4 regions of the Exiguobacterium sp. K1 genome follow, and region 2 is predicted to be linked to each of the others. Evidence: riboswitches for the same ligand, from Rfam matches in the RefSeq annotation. Region 2 holds a riboswitch; each other region holds the start of a gene.
The links. Region 2 has a riboswitch for S-adenosylmethionine ahead of mmuP (S-methylmethionine permease). Riboswitches for the same ligand answer to the same signal wherever they lie in the genome.
Positions count from the first base shown of each region.

Region 1: linked by a shared signal. The riboswitch ahead of N7U64_RS06385 (methionine ABC transporter ATP-binding protein) and the one ahead of mmuP (S-methylmethionine permease) in region 2 are both predicted to bind S-adenosylmethionine.
Region 3: linked by a shared signal. The riboswitch ahead of N7U64_RS10920 (Na+/H+ antiporter NhaC family protein) and the one ahead of mmuP (S-methylmethionine permease) in region 2 are both predicted to bind S-adenosylmethionine.
Region 4: linked by a shared signal. The riboswitch ahead of N7U64_RS07185 (alpha/beta hydrolase) and the one ahead of mmuP (S-methylmethionine permease) in region 2 are both predicted to bind S-adenosylmethionine.

Region 1 covers NZ_JAOTIT010000002.1:205,350-208,461, forward strand. Annotated here, with positions in the region: gene N7U64_RS06380 (aminotransferase class I/II-fold pyridoxal phosphate-dependent enzyme) at 1-1,102, shown strand, start outside; SAM riboswitch class I at 1,165-1,268, shown strand; gene N7U64_RS06385 (methionine ABC transporter ATP-binding protein) at 1,351-2,364, shown strand; gene N7U64_RS06390 (methionine ABC transporter permease) at 2,354-3,019, shown strand; gene N7U64_RS06395 (MetQ/NlpA family ABC transporter substrate-binding protein) at 3,054-3,112, shown strand, end outside.
Region 2 covers NZ_JAOTIT010000004.1:67,742-70,853, reverse strand. Annotated here, with positions in the region: gene mmuM (homocysteine S-methyltransferase) at 1-379, opposite strand, end outside; gene mmuP (S-methylmethionine permease) at 354-1,754, opposite strand; SAM riboswitch class I at 1,835-1,936, opposite strand; gene N7U64_RS10070 (polysaccharide pyruvyl transferase family protein) at 2,044-3,112, opposite strand, start outside.
Region 3 covers NZ_JAOTIT010000004.1:239,562-242,673, forward strand. Annotated here, with positions in the region: gene N7U64_RS10915 (hypothetical protein) at 3-203, shown strand; gene N7U64_RS10920 (Na+/H+ antiporter NhaC family protein) at 242-1,549, opposite strand; SAM riboswitch class I at 1,628-1,731, opposite strand; gene N7U64_RS10925 (metal ABC transporter solute-binding protein, Zn/Mn family) at 1,800-2,753, opposite strand; gene N7U64_RS10930 (alpha/beta hydrolase) at 2,931-3,112, shown strand, end outside.
Region 4 covers NZ_JAOTIT010000002.1:379,959-383,070, reverse strand. Annotated here, with positions in the region: gene N7U64_RS07190 (thymidine kinase) at 1-564, shown strand, start outside; gene N7U64_RS07185 (alpha/beta hydrolase) at 630-1,388, opposite strand; SAM riboswitch class I at 1,451-1,554, opposite strand; SAM riboswitch class I at 1,803-1,906, shown strand; gene N7U64_RS07180 (methionine ABC transporter ATP-binding protein) at 1,993-3,024, shown strand; gene N7U64_RS07175 (methionine ABC transporter permease) at 3,014-3,112, shown strand, end outside.

The DNA.
Region 1 (3,112 bases), on a different contig from region 2:
GGCTGCCGGCCATGACGTCATCACGCTTGGTCAGGGAACACCCGATCAGACGACACCTGTACATATTCTGGATGCCTTGAAAGAGGCAATCAATGACGCTTCAAACCTCCAGTACCCGCCGTTTCGCGGACACGATTTCCTCAAACAGGCTGTCGCGGATTTTTATCAGTCAGAGTTTGGCGTAAACATCGATCCGGCCTCTGAAGTCGCCATTCTGCTCGGCAGCAAAGCCGGTATCGTCGCTTTACCGCAAACGATCGTCAATCCCGGTGAAGGTGTCATTGTTCCTGATCCCGGATACCCGGATTACTTATCCGGCGCCGCCCTTGCCGGAGCTTACCCGATAACATTGCCGCTCCTTGCGGAAAATGCCTTTTTACCTGACTACACGTTACTTGATACGACAGATGTCGAACGGGCCCGGATGTTGTTCCTCAACTACCCGAGCAATCCGACCGGAGCGACGGCGACAGCGGAAGCCTTCGAGCAAACGGTTTCCTTTGCTGATGCGAACGACATTTGCGTCGTCCACGACCTCGCCTACGGCGGAATCAGCTTCGACGGTCCGACCCGCAGTTTCCTCCAGACGGAAGGCGCAAAAGGCGTCGGAATCGAACTGTTTTCATTATCGAAACGTTTTAACATGTCCGGTTTCCGAATCGCCTTCGCCATCGGGAATCCGTCCGTCATCGCAAGTATCGAGACGTACCAGGAACACTTATACGTCAGTGCTTTCACACCGATTCAACAGGCAGCAACCGTCGCTCTTTCAAGCGATCAGACGTGTGTCCGCGAACTGAGCGCTCTGTATGAAGCCCGGCGTGATGCCTTGTTCGGCAAGTTACAGGAAATCGGTTGGGACGGACCGATCCCGGGCGGTTCGTTCTTCGTCTGGTTGCCGGTCCCGTCCGGCTACACGTCCCAAAGCTTTACCGATCACCTGCTCGACGAAGCGCATGTCGCCGTTACACCGGGACATTTCTTTGGCGAATACGGGGAAGGTTACGTCCGGATCAGCCTGATTGCTGACGCCGAACGACTCGTCGAAGCAACCGAACGGATTGGTCAATTGAATCTGTTTCGCCAGACCGTTGCGGAATAATTCTGAAAAAACGTTTGACAAATGGGAATGATTTCCGTTACAGTAAGTCCCAACAGCATATCTACTTATCGAGAGCGACCGAGGGATTAGGCCCAACGACGTCCGGCAACCACCTTTAAGGAACGGTGCCACATCCTACAGAATGTTTCATTCTGAGAGATAAGTTACGAAATTTTCACTTCGTCGCTTTTTTCTGGTTGCTCTTAACTGGAAAAAGGCGATTTTTTTGTATAGGGAGGAAACGACAGATGATTGAATTTAAAGGGATCACTAAACGGTTCGTTCGTGACCGGACACCCATTTTTGCCTTACGTGACGTCAATTTAACGATTCAGCAAGGTGAAATCTTTGGCATCATCGGTGAATCCGGTGCCGGAAAAAGCACCCTGCTCCGTCTGATCAACGGACTGGAGACACCGACACAAGGAACGGTTAAAGTATCGGGCACTAATCTGTCCGGCCTCTCCAAAGGCAGCTTACGCGAACTGCGTTTGAACATCGGGATGATTTTTCAACATTTCCAACTGATTCAATCCCGGAACGTCGCCGATAATATCGCCTTTGCCTTAAAGGCTGCCGGCGTCAAACGGACTGACTTCCCGCAACGGATCAAAGAGCTCGTCTCCCTGGTCGGACTCGAAGGCTTCGAGACGAATTTCCCGAGTCAGCTCAGCGGCGGTCAAAAGCAACGGGTCGGGATTGCCCGCGCCCTGGCGAATAACCCGAGCGTTCTGTTATGTGACGAAGCCACGTCCGCTCTTGACCCGGTCACGACGCTACAAATTCTCGAACTGCTGAAAGACTTGAATGAACGGCTTGGCCTGACGATCATTCTCATTACCCATGAAATCGATGTCGTCAAACAGATTTGTCACCGGGTTGCCGTCATGGCGCAAGGTGAAGTCGTTGAAGTCGCCCGTACATACGACCTGTTCAGTCAGCCGGCACATGATGTCACGAAACATTATGTCGATACGGCACTCCAGATCGAGTTACCGGAACGGATTTTGCGGACGACACCGGGGAAAATCATCCGCCTGCAATTCACGGGTGAGAAAACCGGTGAAAGTACGTTGTCGGAAGCAATCAAACAGTTTGATATTTCCGTCAGCATTCTCCACGGTAAGGTCGATTATATTCAAAACGTCGCATTCGGAGTGCTGATCGTCAGCCTGACCGGTCCGACCCTTCACGTGAACCGGGCCCTGACGTGGCTCGAAGAACAACTCCATACGCTTGAGGTGATTCAGGATGTGGCTTGAACGGATTGAAATCATGTTACCGGATCTTACGAAAGCGTTAGCGGAAACGGCTTTGATGGTCGGAATCTCACTTGGCTTCGCCCTCATCATCGGCATTCCACTCGGGATTCTGCTATTCATCACGGACCGGGGATTGTTTTTCCAGAACGTCGTCGTTCGCAGCATCTTGGACTTTTTCGTTAATATTGTCCGTTCGTTACCGTTCATCATTCTGCTCGTCGCGTTAATTCCGCTGACACAATTATTACTCGATAACACGATTGGACCGACAGCAGCTTCCGTCAGTCTGAGTGTCGCCGCCATTCCGTTTCTCGCCCGACTGGTCGAAACATCGCTTCGCGAGATTCCACCGGGATTGATTGAAGCAGCAGAAGCGTGTGGCGCGACACCGTTTCGGATCATCATCAGTGCACTCTTACCGGAGGCCCTTCCCGGCATCATTCAAGCCGTCACTTTGACGACCATCAGCCTGATCGGGTTTTCCGCCATGGCCGGTATCGTCGGTGGTGGCGGCGTCGGTGACCTGGCCATCCGCTTTGGCTATTACCGGTACGATAATGTCGTCATGATCGTGACAATTGTCGTCCTCGTCATCATTGTTCAAAGTATTCAAGGGCTTGGCAATGTTCTGGCCCGTCGTGCTGATAAACGTTAACCAAAAATAGAGAATCGTAAGGGAGAGAATGAATATGAAAAAACGTTATGCCTTTTTAGCAACAGGACTACTCGGAGCCGGAATTCTTGCCGG
Region 2 (3,112 bases):
AGTAGGCACCATAAGGACCAATTGATCCTGCAATCAGAGCGTGAGCCGCAGCCTGTCCGGTTTCCGCACGCGCCTGTTGTGCCAGATATACGGTTTGTTTGATCAGTTCAACCGCTTCATCCTCTTTAATTCCCCGACTGCCGAATCCGGTCACGCTTGCCTGATAACTAGCGGTGATGGCGCAATCTGCTCCAATCTTAAAATAATCCGCATGGACCCGGTGAATCTGTTCCGGTTCTTCAAGCAATACCCGTGCCGACCACAGCGGGTCGTCGAGATTACTCCCGTGACGTTCGAGTTCCGTTGCCAGTGCTCCGTCCAATAAAATATAAGGCTGTTTTTTTAATAGTTGCTCAACTGGATTGTTGTTCTTTGACATCTTCCTCACTCCGTTTCCATGATGTTTTAGTCAGATGATGAACGATGTAGCAGACCGCGATAAAAGGAACACCAAAATAAAGGGCAACCCGTTGCGTCGGATCAAAGGCGATTCCGATCAAAGAAGCCAGACACATCAAAAAGGATAAAATCGGTACAAACGGATACCAGGGCGTCCGGTAGACCAAATCGCTGACATCCTTTCCTTCTTGCAGATACCGTTTGCGGAACATGAACTGTGAGGCACTGATGCTCATCCAGACGACGACGACGGCCAGTCCCGAGATCGAGACAAGGGCAATGTAGACAGAATCCGGTGCATAGATGCTCGAAAACAGGGCCAGCAGACCACCGATCATACTGAAGAGAACGGCACGTGTCGGCACTCCGTTCGCATTTAATTTAGAAAAGAACGGCGTAATCATCCGTTGATCGGATAAAGACCAGAGCATCCGTGAGGCGGCATAAAGACCTGAGTTCGCTGCCGATAAAATCGCTGTCAGGATAACGAAGTTCATGATGTCTGCTGCAAACGGGAGACCGATCCGTTCGAACACGGCAACGAATGGACTTTCGAGTACTCCTTTTGAGTCGTTTGGTAAAAGAATCGCGAGCACAATGATCGTTCCGACAAAAAATAACACAAGCCGGAAGACGGTCGTTCGAATGGCCAGCGGTACCGTTCGTTTCGGATCAACGGCTTCACCTGCCGCAATCCCGATCAACTCTGTTCCGGAATAGGCAAAGTTGACGGCGAGCATGGTCATCAGAATGGCGAATGCTCCGTTTGGAAACAGTCCACCCTCCGTCAAAGGAGCAAGCAACGGAGCCTGCGATCCATCAGCAAGCGGTAAAAATCCGACAATGGCCGCTGTTCCCAGGACGATGAACACTAAAATCGTCAGCACCTTAACGGCGGAAAACCAAAATTCGACTTCTGCGAACAACCGAACCGTCAAGACGTTAATCCCTAAAATCATGACGACAAATAACGCGCTGAACAGCCAGACCGGAACGTCCGGAAACCAGCGTTGCATCAATAAACCGGCTGCCGTAAACTCTGAACCGAGCGCAACTGTCCATGTCAGCCAGTAGAGCCAGGCGACGGTATACCCTGTTCCGGACCCAAGATATTTTGTCGCGTAACTGTGAAAGGCACCGGTTTCCGGCATATGTACGCTTAACTCTCCTAAACAGAGCATGACGAGATAGACGGCCAGAGCTCCGACCAAGTACGATAAAATCGTTCCGACACGCCCCGCCTGCTCCAGCGTATAACCTGTACTTAAAAATAATCCCGTCCCGATGACACCGCCAAGTGACAGCATGACGATATGCCGGGATTCCATTTTCCGACGAAACGTTCCTTCTTTCATTGCTCCTCCACACTCCTCTTTCTCTCATAAAATAAAAAACGCACCCACATGCATGGGTGCGTCGGTCGACAATAAAAAGAAGCTTATCGATCGGGTGCAACACCCGCAGGAATTAGCACAGTATCTTTCGACCTGTTGCTGAGGCTTCAAAGGGCCAGTCCCTCCACCTCTCTGGATAAGAATGTAATTTTTCATAACAGTACCAACCCCGTTCTGAATTGTCAACACAATTCAGAATTTATCATACAAAAAAACGCCTTACACCAAATTGGTATAAGACGTCTATCGCTTATTTTTTCGCAAACAAATCGGCAGTCTTCAATGCCATCCGAACCGCTTTGCGGTTCAATGTGCCTTGTTGATGCTTCATTTCTTTTGTTTGATTGTTCAACTTGCCTTGAAGCGATTTGATTTTTTTATCTTTTTCAGCCATTTTTGCTTTATCGCGTTTTTGAGCAGCCACGATTTTTTGCTCTTCGGCCGGGAAGTATGATTCAAAACGTGAAACAGCTTCTTCAATGCTGATTCCTGTGATCGGTTTAACGACCGGGAGCAACTCTGCTTTTGCCATTTCGCGATCAAACGGAACGTTCTCCGGATAGTTCGTTTCTTTGTAGATGTGCTCTAAATCATTTGTGTTCAAGAAATCAACGAAGTTGTCGAAGTTACGTGCTTGAACACGTGTCGGGCTTTGGAAGTCAGCTGACTCAATCACATCCGACAAGCGTGTGCTGTCTGTGATGTCATTTGCCCAGATGTGTGTCAATTGGTGATAATCCGTTAATTCACGCATTCGTGCATCTTTCGGAATCAGGATACTTGGTGTTCCGGCAAGTGTTGCCGTGATGTTTCCGTGAAGACGTGCTCCGAAGCTGAAATCTGCTTCTTTCAAGAAGTCGATCCATGTCTGTGCGTTCAGGAAGAAGCGGACACGGTCATTCATGTAAGTCGGATCTGACATTTTAACCGGATAGTTCGTGACCGATAAGTCAGCAATCGGATGTGTCCCTGTGTACGTCAAACGCAACTCTTTCATCCATTGCGGGATGAAGTAGTGATTCGGATACTCTTCCATTCCGCGTGTGATGAAGTTAAGGACGTTTTGCGGTGCAAGACGTGACGAGTTAACCCCGATCATTGAATCTTTTGTGATGTTCGTTTCACGGATCTTCAAGTCACGACCGAACGCATACATCGATGGGCAACCGATGACTTTGTGGTCGATTCCTTCACGGAAACCAAGACGCGTCAGGTATTTTGATGTGATTTCGCCGCGAAGTCCAAGCATGCTTGAGCGCTCAAGAACTGCACTGACAAACGCTTTAACATCTTCATCGAACGAGAAACCGTCGTTTAAG
Region 3 (3,112 bases), 170 kb from region 2:
TTATGAAACGATCTGTTAAAAACGTACCCAAAGGTGTGTGGGCCGGCCTTGCAGCCTTGTTAGGGACACAAGCGGTATGCTTGTTCCTCGGCGCACGGAAGACGGGGCGGAATCCATGGGTCTGGGGAGGCGCAGGACTGATTCAGTTCCCGCTTCCAGCGATTGCGTACTTCATTCTCAACCGCCAAGACCGGAAAAAATAAGACAAACAGACCCGTCGCTGTTGCGACGGGTCTGTTTGTTATGAAACATTTTTTTGACGTGCGTCCGATGTTTTCCGACGCGGGAAGCCGAAAAGAATCGCGAGAGATCCGCATACGAAAAGCAGGAACGGATAAAACAGATAAGGAATCAGTTCCGGGGAAGCCGTTTTCGTTAATTCCGCTGCAATCAGCAACTGGGCGCCGTACGGGATGATTCCTTGGATACCGCAAGAGAAGATATCAAGGATACTGGCTGACTTTTTCCGGTCAATGTCATACGTATCCGCGATTTCTGCTGCCAGTGGACCGGCGACAAGAATCGAAATCGTATTGTTTGCTGTTGCGAGATTCGTCGCACTGACGAGTGCAGCCATACTGAATTCCGCACCGCGGCGTTGCGAGATTTTCCGCGTCAGCGTTTCTTTCAGATACGCGATCCCGCCGTTAAAGGTGATCAGACTGACGAGGCCACCCATCAGTAATGTCAAAATCGAGATTTCCGCCATTCCCATCAAGCCGTCAGACATCGACAGGACAAAACCGCTTAAGCCGAAACTGCCGTCAAGCATCCCGATAATTCCTGTCAGCAATGTACCGCCGACGAGGACGAGGATCACGTTGACGCCAAACAAGGCGAGTACGATGACGGACAGATACGGAATCAGTTTATAAAATTCAAACGCTTTTGCTTCGACAACATTTCCTGTACCTGAGACAAAGGCCAGGATGATGATGGTCAGAATAGCTGCCGGTAAAACGATCAGGAAGTTGGTTCTGAATTTGTCGCGCATGTTGGTTTTCTGTGTCCGGACGGCTGCAATCGTCGTATCGGAAATGAACGACAAGTTGTCGCCGAACATTGCGCCACCAACGACGGCGGCTGCCGCAACCGCGACATTGACACCGGTTGCTTCATGGATTCCAAGAGCGATCGGAGCGAGTGCCGCAATCGTACCGGTGGAAGTTCCCATCGCCATCGAGATGAAGGCGGCAATGATGAATAGTCCGCTCATCAGAAGGGACGGGGGTAAAAATGTTAATGATGCATTGACGGTCGCTTCGATTGCGCCGATTGCATCGGCCGTTCCGGAAAAGGCACCGGCAAGCAAGAAGATAAAGACCATAATCATGATGTCCGGATTTCCTGCACCTGCTGCAATCCGTTCCACTGTCTGATTGATGCCGCCCTTTGTTGTGACCGCCGCAAAAATCAAGGCAATCAAAGCCGCAATCAGAATCGGAAACTTGTAAAAGTCATCGTAAAAAATACCGGCACCGATAAAAAGAACTAAAAAGACAAGTAACGGTAGAAGTGCCCATTTATTCGGTGTAATCGTTTCGTTCATCAAACCACTCCTTTTCTACAAGTACAAAAAAAGACTCCTTCGCAAGAAAGAAGGAGGTCTTTACTGAAAAAGACGCTCTTCTTATCTCTCAAGCCGCAGCTTGCTGGATTTGGCACAGTACGATTTAATCGTCCGCTGCCGAAACATCATCGGGCCAGTCCCTCCGTCTCTCACGATAAAAAGAAGTCATTTAATTGTCTGAAATACGTTTTCTACCGTAACGTATCTTTTACTGCATGTCAACACTACTTCACTGAAGTGCTTGTTTGAGAGTCGCGACATTTTCATTCATCAAATCAAAATAGGAAGCATTTTGCTGTGCTTTCGTGACGGATTCGAGATTGTGGATCGTAATCGCTTCCGCTCCGATTTCCTGTTGAATGACGCGTGCGACTTTCGGTGAGACCGTCTCTTCGAAAGCGATATACTTCAAGTCGTGAAGTTTGGCTTCCTTGACGATTGCTGCCAGTTGCTTTTGCGAAGGCTCGTCCGACGGAGAGATGCCGGCAATCGGCAATTGTGAGAAGCCGTAGCGTTCCGCTAAATACCCGTAAGCGGCATGTGTCACGAGCAGTTCTTTTTTGGATCCGTCAGCAACAGCCTGTTGCAAGTTTTGATCAAGCTTATCGGCCTCGCCATTAAAAGCGGTGAGATTTTTCTCAAACGTTGCTTTTTTAGCAGGTACTTCTTTAGCGAGTGCCGTCGTAATGGATTGAGCCATCACTTTGGCATTGTTCGGATCGAGCCAGACATGCGGATCAAATTTGCCGTGATCATGCTCTTCTGCCGCATGGTCATCGGTATGTCCTTCATGCTCATGAAGCGTGGCATTCGCTTCGAGCAGGTCGATGCCTTTGCTCGTCTCGACGAAACGAACATCATTGCCTTTGAGACTGGCTTTGATTTTTTTTGAGTACGGCTCAAGTGTCGTACCCGTTAAAAGGAACAGATCACCTTGTGCGATTTCAGTCAGTTGTTTAGACGTCGGTTCGTACGAATGCGGATCGGCCCCCGAAGGTACGATCATCTGGACGTCGATGTCCGTGCCGCCAATTTCCCTGGCGATTGCTGCAGTGGCGAACGTTGATGTATAGACACGGAGATTTTGGTCGGCCGCATCCTGAGTGGATTCGGAAGAACCGCAGGCAGCAAGAAAAGCAGCTCCTGCAAAGGCGACCGTGAAAGCTGAAAGTAATTTTTTCATATGAATAAACCCTCCAAAAAAATATTAAAACGTAATTATTCCGATTTGAACCTTTTCACTATAACGAATCCGAAACCAAGCGTCAAGTACCAGTCAGGGAAGACGTTCGACTTCTAAATAAATCGGGTAAAAGACTAATAAGATTAGAAATCGAGAGGGAATTTCGGAGGTGATGAGGTGAAACGGGAAACCGCTTGGCTGATGGGAGGGGCAGCGATTTTAACGACGGCTGCGGCCGGAGCAAGCATCTGGAACAACTACGGTGCGTTATTACGATGGACAGAACCGGCTCTTCCGCTGTCAGAAGTCCAACTCGCGCCGCGAACGGTTGTGTATAAAACCGTTCACACCCAAGAATT
Region 4 (3,112 bases), on a different contig from region 2:
TCCGGCAAGTCGGAAGAACTGATCCGTCGTGTCAGACGGGCACAGTATGGAAAGTTACCGGTTCAAGTGTTCAAGCCGGCAATCGATGACCGGTATCATGAGGAACACGTCGTGTCGCACGTCGGCAATTCGGTCATCGCGATTCCGATGGCGACGAGCCGTGATGTCTATGCAGCAGTGGCGGAAGAGACGCAAATCGTCGCAATTGACGAAGTTCAATTTTTTGACGATGAGATTGTCGCCGTCATCGAAGCACTGGCTCAAGATGGCAAACGCGTCATTTGCGCAGGCCTCGATCAAGATTTTCGGGCAGAACCATTCGGCAAGATGCCTGAATTATTGGCACGCGCAGAATTCGTGACAAAACTTCAGGCGATTTGTCTGTCGTGCGGCGATCCGGCATCGCGGACCCAACGATTGATTGACGGAAAACCGGCCAACTACAATGATCCGATCATTCTGGTCGGGGCATCTGAGTCCTATGAACCACGTTGCCGCCATTGCCATCAAGTACCGGGAAAACCACAACCGTTGCAGGAATGGAAAAAGCAGCAGCACAATTAAGAAATGTAAAAAAGCGAACGATTCCCGGCAGTCAGACCGAAGAATCGTTCGCTTTTTTTTTGAAATCAACCGGTCTGTGTCAACCGGCTGAACTGTTCGACGAACTGAAGTGTTTCGCGGACAATCGTCTTTTGGTCGTGATCAAGCGTTGCGACGTGATAGGAGTCAAGCAGACAGTAACTGCGCTTATCCGCCGCACCGATCGTCCGGTACAAATAATCGGAACAGACCGGCGGCACGACATGATCCTCGGCAGAATATAAAATAAGTGTCGGAATTTGAATTGCCGCAAGGGCTGACCGTGTCTCCTTAATCAGTCGTAACAGTTCCGAAGCGCAGACAGCGGGGACGAAATCATAGATGATTTCAAAAGCCGACTGTTTAATATCAGGCGCACTTTCCGGCAGATAGACCGGACAATCGGTGAACGATAAGGCTTCATAGGCAGGGACGGACAAGGCGGCATTGATGGTGATGATTCCTGCGACCGGGAGACCTTCAGCGGCAAGTGACAGGGCAAGTGTTGCCCCCATCGATTGGCCGACGATGAAGACGGATTCGCATCGTCCCGCCAATTGTTCAAAGCCGTCCCGGACGCTCTGCTTCCAGTCATCGGCCGTCGCCGCTTCGAATTCTCGCAGATCCGTCCCATGCCCGTGCAGGCGTGGCGCATGGACGGAAAAACCGTGTGCGGCGAACTGTTCTCCTACAGCCCGAACACTTTGCGGCGTTGCATTAAAACCATGACAGAGCAAAATGCCGACGGATCCGCGTCCTAAGGAAAAGGCTTCGGCACCCGGTATAACAGGATAAACCATACTCATCATCTCGTCCTCCATTTCAAAAATAAAAACCCGTTTGGCTTTGGACGCAAACGAGTTTCTCGTGTGTATCATCCAAAGCAGCTGCTTTGCTGGTCGGAGCACCTTGCCGATCGGCAGGTTGCCGTGGAGTCCTAGAGCCAGGTCTCTCGTCCACTCTTGATATATCGTATAGGAATTGTCGGATTAATCATTGAGAAGATGATAGCATTGACGGAAAGGGATTGTCAAACTCTCTTTAATGGCATCAAAACTTATGCAAGGATCCGGTTTGTCCCGGGACAGCAATCGATATGGGTCATATGGTTTATTTTTGAAAATATGGTTGACCTTTAAAAGATCTTTCTGTAGTGTAAAAATTAGTTTTACGACATAAGTTCAACCGGCAACAACACACATACGAATTTCATACCGCAACACTTATCCAGAGAGGTGGAGGGACTGGCCCTACGAAACCTCGGCAACAGACTCATTATGAGCACTGTGCCAATTCCATCAGACAATTGTCTGAGAGATGAGTCGAGTGGATTCTGCCATTGTGCGGATCCAGGTCTCTTCTTGTTTCTTAAGAAGAGACCTTTTTTGTATTTTGAAGGGGGAAAAAGTGGTGATTACATTCAAAAATGTAAAAAAAATCTATGAAACAAATGATCAATCGATCGCTGCGCTGAATGGCGTGGATCTTGAAATCCGAAAAGGCGAAATCTTCGGCGTCATCGGTTTCAGCGGAGCCGGGAAAAGTTCCTTATTACGTTGCGTCAACCTGCTTGAACGGCCGACATCCGGCAGTGTGACGGTCGATGGACAAGATTTGACGACACTGTCGGCGAAGCAATTACGGGAAGCGAAGCAACACATCGGGATGATCTTTCAGCACTTCAACCTGCTGGATTCGAATACAGTGTTTGCGAATGTCGCAAAACCCCTTGTCTTAAAAGGTGTCAAAAAAGATGAGGTCCAGCGGCGGGTCACGGAACTGCTCGAGTTCGTCGACCTGGCAGATAAAGCCGATCATTATCCGGATCAGTTATCGGGCGGGCAGAAACAACGGGTCGGCATCGCCCGGGCACTCGCCACCCAGCCGTCGGTCCTGTTGTGTGACGAAGCGACTTCCGCCCTCGATCCGCAGACGACCCAACACATACTGCGTCTGCTGAAGCAAATCAATCAGGAATACGGCATCACAATTTTACTGATTACCCATGAGATGGGGGTCATCCGCGAGATTTGTGACCGGGTCGCCGTCATCGAAGCCGGTCAGCTGATTGAATCGGGGACCGTGTTCGACGTCTTCTCAAATCCGCAGACGGCGACGGCGAAAAACTTCGTCCGCTCTGTCATGCAGGATGAGATTCCGGCCTCGGTTCAAAAAGTCATCGACCAACGGGATGCCGGCCATCACATCTACAAAATCAACTTCCTCGGGGCAGGGACGGGACAACCGCTCTTATCGCAGGTCGCGAAACGCTTTGATGTCGATCTCAACATCCTGCACGGCAGCATCACGGAACTGCAAAACATCCCGTTCGGCAGTCTGCTCGTTGAACTGATTGGCGATGCGGCAGAAATCAAGCGGGCACTACAATATATCGATCAATCGGATGTCATCGTCGAGGAGGTGCTCGCAGATGCTAGTTAATTACACGGACATCTGGACTGCTTTTCTGCAGACGTTGACGATGGTCGGACTGTCATTACTCTTCTCGACATTGATTGGTTTACCACTC